DNA from 2 places in the Paenibacillus sp. 2TAB23 genome. Region 1 is predicted to be linked to the other one. Evidence: riboswitches for the same ligand, from Rfam matches in the RefSeq annotation. Region 1 holds a riboswitch; the other holds the start of a gene.
The links. Region 1 has a riboswitch for ZMP and ZTP ahead of AB4Z29_RS10995 (bifunctional 5,10-methylenetetrahydrofolate dehydrogenase/5,10-methenyltetrahydrofolate cyclohydrolase). Riboswitches for the same ligand answer to the same signal wherever they lie in the genome.
Positions count from the first base shown of each region.

Region 2: linked by a shared signal. The riboswitch ahead of rpiB (ribose 5-phosphate isomerase B) and the one ahead of AB4Z29_RS10995 (bifunctional 5,10-methylenetetrahydrofolate dehydrogenase/5,10-methenyltetrahydrofolate cyclohydrolase) in region 1 are both predicted to bind ZMP and ZTP.

Region 1 covers NZ_JBFRGD010000006.1:6,533-9,790, reverse strand. The annotation lists gene AB4Z29_RS11000 (VanZ family protein) at 1-629, shown strand, start outside; ZMP/ZTP riboswitch at 793-871, shown strand; gene AB4Z29_RS10995 (bifunctional 5,10-methylenetetrahydrofolate dehydrogenase/5,10-methenyltetrahydrofolate cyclohydrolase) at 927-1,775, shown strand; gene AB4Z29_RS10990 (hypothetical protein) at 1,972-2,529, shown strand; gene AB4Z29_RS10985 (GrpB family protein) at 2,703-2,861, shown strand; gene AB4Z29_RS10980 (DUF4085 family protein) at 3,018-3,258, shown strand, end outside.
Region 2 covers NZ_JBFRGD010000017.1:162,776-166,033, reverse strand. The annotation lists gene AB4Z29_RS22495 (L-threonylcarbamoyladenylate synthase) at 1-533, shown strand, start outside; gene AB4Z29_RS22490 (manganese efflux pump MntP) at 631-1,191, shown strand; gene AB4Z29_RS22485 (low molecular weight protein arginine phosphatase) at 1,234-1,812, shown strand; ZMP/ZTP riboswitch at 1,884-1,965, shown strand; gene rpiB (ribose 5-phosphate isomerase B) at 2,064-2,522, shown strand; gene AB4Z29_RS22475 (TIGR01440 family protein) at 2,538-3,146, shown strand; gene glyA (serine hydroxymethyltransferase) at 3,223-3,258, shown strand, end outside.

The DNA.
Region 1 (3,258 bases):
AAACCGTACAGGCACTTACGTTTCTCGGCAGCTTCGATGTTAACGACGCCATTCTAAACTCATTAGGTGCAGCAGTCGGTTTTGGAGCGTATAATTTGGGTTTTCGTTCAAAACATGGTTGGAGCAATATTATAATAGCAGCCATTTCCTCTGTGCTTCTTTTCGTAGGGGTATGGGGATTGTGTGGGATTGTGGATAAAGCGTTAACTAAAGAAGAAGGACCATTTTTAGCGATAAACGAATTGATGGACAACTCTGGAAACTTATCAACCGGAATAAAACCGAATAGCTTTAAATTAAGCGATCAAGACGTAAACCCCCGCTATAATATGTATGAGGTCGAAAGTGGAAATTTAAAAACGTTCACTTATACGAATAAAGAGGAGATTATTTTCTCCTTAAATTATGGGATACCTGAACAAATGAATTATGATGGCAGAATCCGTGTTTCCGTCAATGGACGCGAGGTATTGACCAGCTCTGGAGAGGATCAACGCCTTTATCCGGAACTGTTTCCGGCGATGTTTGAGATTCCTATCGAGGCGGAGAGTGAGTTCACGATAACCATTGAGGGGAACGAAAAAATATGGGATGTCGGGTATAGGAAGATGATATTTTTTTGGAATTGAGCCCATACATACGATTTAATTAATGGAGAACGATAGTTCAATAAAAACACGGAAGCAGCCGACCACAATGATCGGCTGCTTCATTACGCTAACGGGCAGATGTGCTCAATAACTAATTAATTAATGAAATATTTGTATATAGTTGATATAATTGAGTCATAACTTGACTATGTGTGACTGGCGGAGCATGGGTAACCATGAGGGAGCACATGGATAAATAGCCGTACGCCTGGGCAGAGGTAAGGGGAAATCCCCTTACCTCTTTATGCTTTAATCCAACTAGAAAGGGTTGATAAGATGACAACAGCAAAAATAATATTGGATGGTAATCTTGTTGCGGCTAGCATTAAGGAATCATTGTTGGGCAGAATCAATCGTTTATCTGAAAAAGGTATTGTACCCTGTTTAGCGACCATTTTAGTCGGTGACGACCCGTCATCAGCTACCTATGTACGTATGAAAGGAAATGCATGCAAGCGACTCGGTATTGAATCTATTCGTGTTGTTCTTCCAAAGAATACTTCGACGGATGAATTAATTGAAGCTATAAACAAACTTAATGCTGATCCAAATGTTCATGGAATATTGTTGCAACACCCTGTACCAGAACATATTGACGAAAGAGCAGCATTTGAAGCAATAAGAATTGAAAAGGATGTAGATGGAGTAACAACACTTGGATTTGCTCAAAACGCCTTTGGCTTAGCCGACTTTCCTTCCTGTACGCCAGCAGCAATTGTTGCTATTTTAGACTATTACAAAATTTCTATTGAAGGCAAGCACGCTGTTGTCATTGGGAGAAGCCCAATCCTTGGAAAACCTGTATCCTTAATGCTTTTAAATAGAAATGCAACTGTAACGATGTGTCATTCCAAAACAACTAATTTAGAAGAAATGGTTCGTTTAGGCGATATTGTAGTAGCGGCGGTTGGTAAGCCGAAATTTGTTCATGGTGACTGGATTAAGCCAGGTGCAATTGTATTAGATGCTGGTTACAACGTAGGTAACATCGGGGATGTTGACTATGAATCTTGTATAACAAATGCATCGGCGATTACTCCTGTGCCAGCAGGGGTCGGTCCAGTAACAATAGCAACATTGCTCAAACACACAGTCGAAGCCTCTGAAAAATTAACATTAAATTAGCAACATATCGTTCAACTAACGGAAAACGTTAGCTCAAAGCACCGTGGAGCAGTTGCATTGGCAACTGCTCCATTCTTGCATTACGCTAACGGACAGATTACGTTATTAAAGGAATCTTACAAGAGCCTCCCGAATTAATGAAGTATTCCTTTAGGAAACATGTTGTTATTGAATTATTTAGAGAGAGGTGCAAGCAATGAGTGAATTTACATACGGCAATATTATTCGAACAGTTGATAAACCAAAGCTTGTCGAGAACCTGTCTACAGGTACGCCAACGCTTAAGTTGAGCGAGGAATGGATTGCGTTCTTTACATCAGAAGACGGGGAATTTGTGGCATCGCAGCAACTTAAGACATTATCAGCACATTGTCCGATCTTATACTTTACCAACTTGGAGGATCATGGCTGGGGGTTTGAAATCTTCCATAAAGGAGAGGTCATTTCGAACCTTCAGGTATTTTACGAGTTAATGGATCGTGAGGTCGAAGAATTAATGGAGGAATATGAGGAAGTGGAGTCCTCAGTTTTGGATGGATATATGAAACAAAATCCTCGTCCCGAGGCTTTTAGGGTATTTGGACTGAAGGAAGAGCAGATAAAATCTATTGAAGAACTCCTAGCTGGTAATCTAGCGTTTGATGATGAGGAGTTCGCCGCTGTAGAGAGGTTTAAGGAGTTGCTCGGTATCGAAGAGATGAGCTGGATACGATACGAGCGTACAGTTGACCGAGAAGAGATAGTTTACTGTTAAGATCCGCAAATTGTTCGAGAATACTTCTAAACCACCCTCAAAGAGTAATTCCCTGAGGAGGTTAATTAGATGAACGTTGTGGTTACAGAATACAAAGATAATCGGAAACAGAAGTTTAGTGAGGAATCTCAAAAATCAAAGTATATTTTTGGGGATGCGTTATTACTCGCCATTTGGCGGTAAGGAATTACCTTCGAAAGAATGCCGATGAAGCAAATCGCTATGGAGATTTAAAAGAGAGCTTTGCTAAACAGTTCCATAGGGACATAAAAGCTTATATGTACGGTAAAGATGCGTTTGTTAAAGTGCTTGAAAGAAAAGCGCTGCGCTAGTGCAATCAAACGATTAAAACCTCCCATTAGAAGCAAACATAGATTGAATAGGCCTAATGGGAGGAGAGCATAATGTCACAGACGCTTGGTTTATAAAAGATTTATCGTTTTTTGGTTAATGCAATTTGTCGGCAAAATTGAGATTAGGAGGAAAAAATGAAATATTTCACTAAAGAGTTGTACGAAGAAATGCAGATAAGAGGATATTTAATTTTCCCAGAAACGAAGAAAGATTGGGAAGACGACATTGCTTGGTATGTATCGGAGAATTTGAACTTCGAAGAAATTTGCAGGTGCAACTTGGAGGATAAGAAAGAAGACTTGCTGAAATATCTTCCGGAATTCTTTCATTCCTATATACAAGACGGAACGATTAACTCACAATTTCCTTCAGATG
Region 2 (3,258 bases), on a different contig from region 1:
ATGATGGGGCTACAGGCGTCGGCCTGGAATCAACCGTCGTCGAGTTGGTTGGTGAACAAATGATCCGCATCTTGCGTCCAGGCGGCATAACGCTGGAAGCGCTGCGGATAGCGGCACCGTATGCAACCATCGACAGCGCTTCGCTAGAGGAACCGGAGTCGGCTCCTCGATCGCCCGGAATGAAGTATACGCATTATGCGCCGCAGGGTGAGCTGATCCTTGTCCAAGGCGCTCCGGATGCGGTGACTGCGTATATACATCGGCAGGTCGAGCGGGCTGCCAGCAGCGGCGAGACGACCGGCGTTCTGGCATTCGAAGAGCGGTTGCAAGGTTATAAGGCTGACCGCGTATTATCGTTAGGCAGCGAAGCCGAGCTGGCAACAGCGGCTCATCGCCTATACGCGGCGCTCCGCGCGTTCGACGAAGGCGGCGTGCAGCGCATATGGTCGGAGAGCAGCGGCGAACAAGGGATTGGGGCTGCCCTGATGAACCGTCTGGCAAAGGCTGCAGGTAATCGAGTCGTTCGCGTATAGCCTGGATTTGGAATAGGTAATGCTCAAAGTAGTATGTTTGTCCTTATGTCCGCATATGTTTGGTATAGAAAACAGGCGGACATGGGGGAGATAGACTTTGGTTGAGGCACAATTGCAAGCTGGTCAGCTGCTGACACTGCTCATTATTGCATTAGCGCTTGGGCTGGACGCTTTTTCGCTCGGACTGGGAATCGGTCTGAAGGGAATTCGGCTGCGTGATATTTTAAAGCTGGGCGTCGTTATTGCGCTGTTCCATGTTATAATGCCGCTTGCCGGCATATATACGGGACAATATGTAGGTGTTCTGCTTGGATCTGTAGCCACTACCGCGGCTGGCGTATTGCTGGTGCTGCTCGGCGGGCATATGATATACAGCTCACTGCGGGGAGATGCGGTGCAATCCTTCGATCACAAATCGTTGTGGGGATTGCTGGTGCTCTCGCTAAGCGTCAGCATCGATTCGTTCTCTGTTGGTATTACGCTAGGCATGTTCGCGGCCAACATGTGGACGACCGTACTGATGATCGGCGTACTGGGCGGTCTTATGTCCGTGTGCGGTCTATTGCTTGGCCGTAAGGTCAGCGGGAACCTTGGGGAATATGGCGAGGCAATCGGCGGCGGCATTTTGTTTGTTTTCGGCATTTTATTTATTTTCTAATGGCTAGGCAGCTTGAATTGAGGGTGAAAAGGAGTTGGCAGTGTGAAACGTATATTGTTTGTTTGTACCGGCAATACGTGCCGCTCTCCGATGGCGGAGGCTATGCTGCGCCGTATGGCTGCTCTGAGAGGCATTACAGTAGCTGTTCGCTCAGCGGGCATATCGACGATTGACGGCTTGCCTGTGTCGGCGAATGCGGTAGAAACGCTAAGACAGCGTGATATCGACCATAAGAGTACCTCACTGGCACTGACAGGCGAGGCTGTCGGCTGGGCCGACATTATTTTGACCATGACGTCCAACCACAAACGGGGCTTGCTGCAATGGTATCCCGAAGCGGTTGATAAGACTTATACGCTGAAGGAGTATGCGAATCGCGATGCGCAGGTGCTTGCTGATATCGAAGAGCTGGAGCGGCTGTATTCGGAGATGCATATGAAGCAGGCGTTAGGCCAGCAGCTTACATCGCAGGAGAGAAGCCGGCTGCTAGAGCTTGAACGCAAAATTCCAAGCTTCGACATCGTGGATCCATTTGGCGGCTCATTATCTATTTATAACAGCAGTGCAAACGAAATCGAAGATGCGCTCGTGAAGCTTCTGGACAAGCTTTCCAAAAGATAATTCCGCGGATGCAACCCGTATTATAGATTGATTTTTGCAGCCGTATCAGCTATTATGAAAAGACAATATACGGTTTCCGATGTAACTGGCGACGGAAGTGGGCTAACCACGGTGGAGCATCGGAATATACGGCCGGTCGCCTGGGCAAAGAGCAGCATGCTAATTAGCATGTCTTGCTCTTTTTTCGTCTTTTTCTGCAAAAATAGGTATACTAGCACTGTAATGTTTCATTCCGAAGGAGGTCTTTTACGTTGAAAATTGCTATTGGTGCCGATCATGCGGGCTATCGCTTGAAGGATGAGGTTGTCCCTTTTCTTCAGTCGCTTGGCCATGAAATTGAAGATGTCGGTTGCAGCTGCGACCAATCGGTTGATTACCCGGACTATGCATTACCCGTATGTGACCTAGTTACGAGCGGCAAAGCGGAGCGCGGTATACTGATTTGCGGAACGGGAATTGGCATGTCCATTGCGGCCAACAAAGTACGCGGCATCCGCTGCGCGCTTGTCAATGACATGTTCTCAGCCAAAGCAACACGGGAGCATAACGATACGAACGTATTGGCGCTTGGCGAACGCGTTATTGGCCCTGGCATTGCGCTTGAGATTATTCGAATATGGCTGGATACACCGTTCTCGAATGGTGAGCGCCATGTTGGAAGAGTAAACAAAGTGATGGAAATCGAAAAACAGACTATCAGCCAGTCCTAATTGGGGGCCATCGCGATGAGCATACAAGAACATGCACAGCTTGAAGTCATTGCCCAGCAGGTAGAAACGATTGTGCGCGAGCTGGCGGCTGCAGGGAATTTAGGAATGAGTCAGCTGCTGGTTATCGGTGTAAGTACTAGTGAAGTGCTCGGCGAGCGGATTGGCACGGCAGGCACAGTCGAGACAGCTGCGCAAATATTTGCCGGCGTGGAAGCTGCAAGAGCCGAGCTTGGTTTCATTCCGGTGTACCAGTGCTGCGAACATTTGAACCGTGCGCTTGTGATAGACCGTGCTGCTGCTGACCGTTATGGCTTGGAGATTGTCGGGGCGGTACCGGTGCCCAAAGCTGGCGGATCTATGGCGGCATACGCCTACCGCAGCTTACAGGAGCCGTGCCTTGTCGAAACTGTACAAGCACATGCGGGCATCGATATTGGAGATACATTCATCGGGATGCATTTGAAGCGGGTAGCCGTTCCGGTCCGTCCGTCCATTCGAAGCATCGGGGAAGCCCATGTGACGATGGCGGTTACGCGGCCCAAGCTGATCGGGGGCTCGCGAGCTGTGTATGAGCAGCCTGCTGATGCCATAACGGCTGAGCAATCTGCCGGCACATGTGATTAACGAGCATGTGCCGAGCGTGAACTTATTGAATAAACCATTTTAAATAGAGCTGTCTAATTTGAGGAGGAATATCGAAATGGAAAATTTGCGCAAACAAGATCCGGAAGTATTG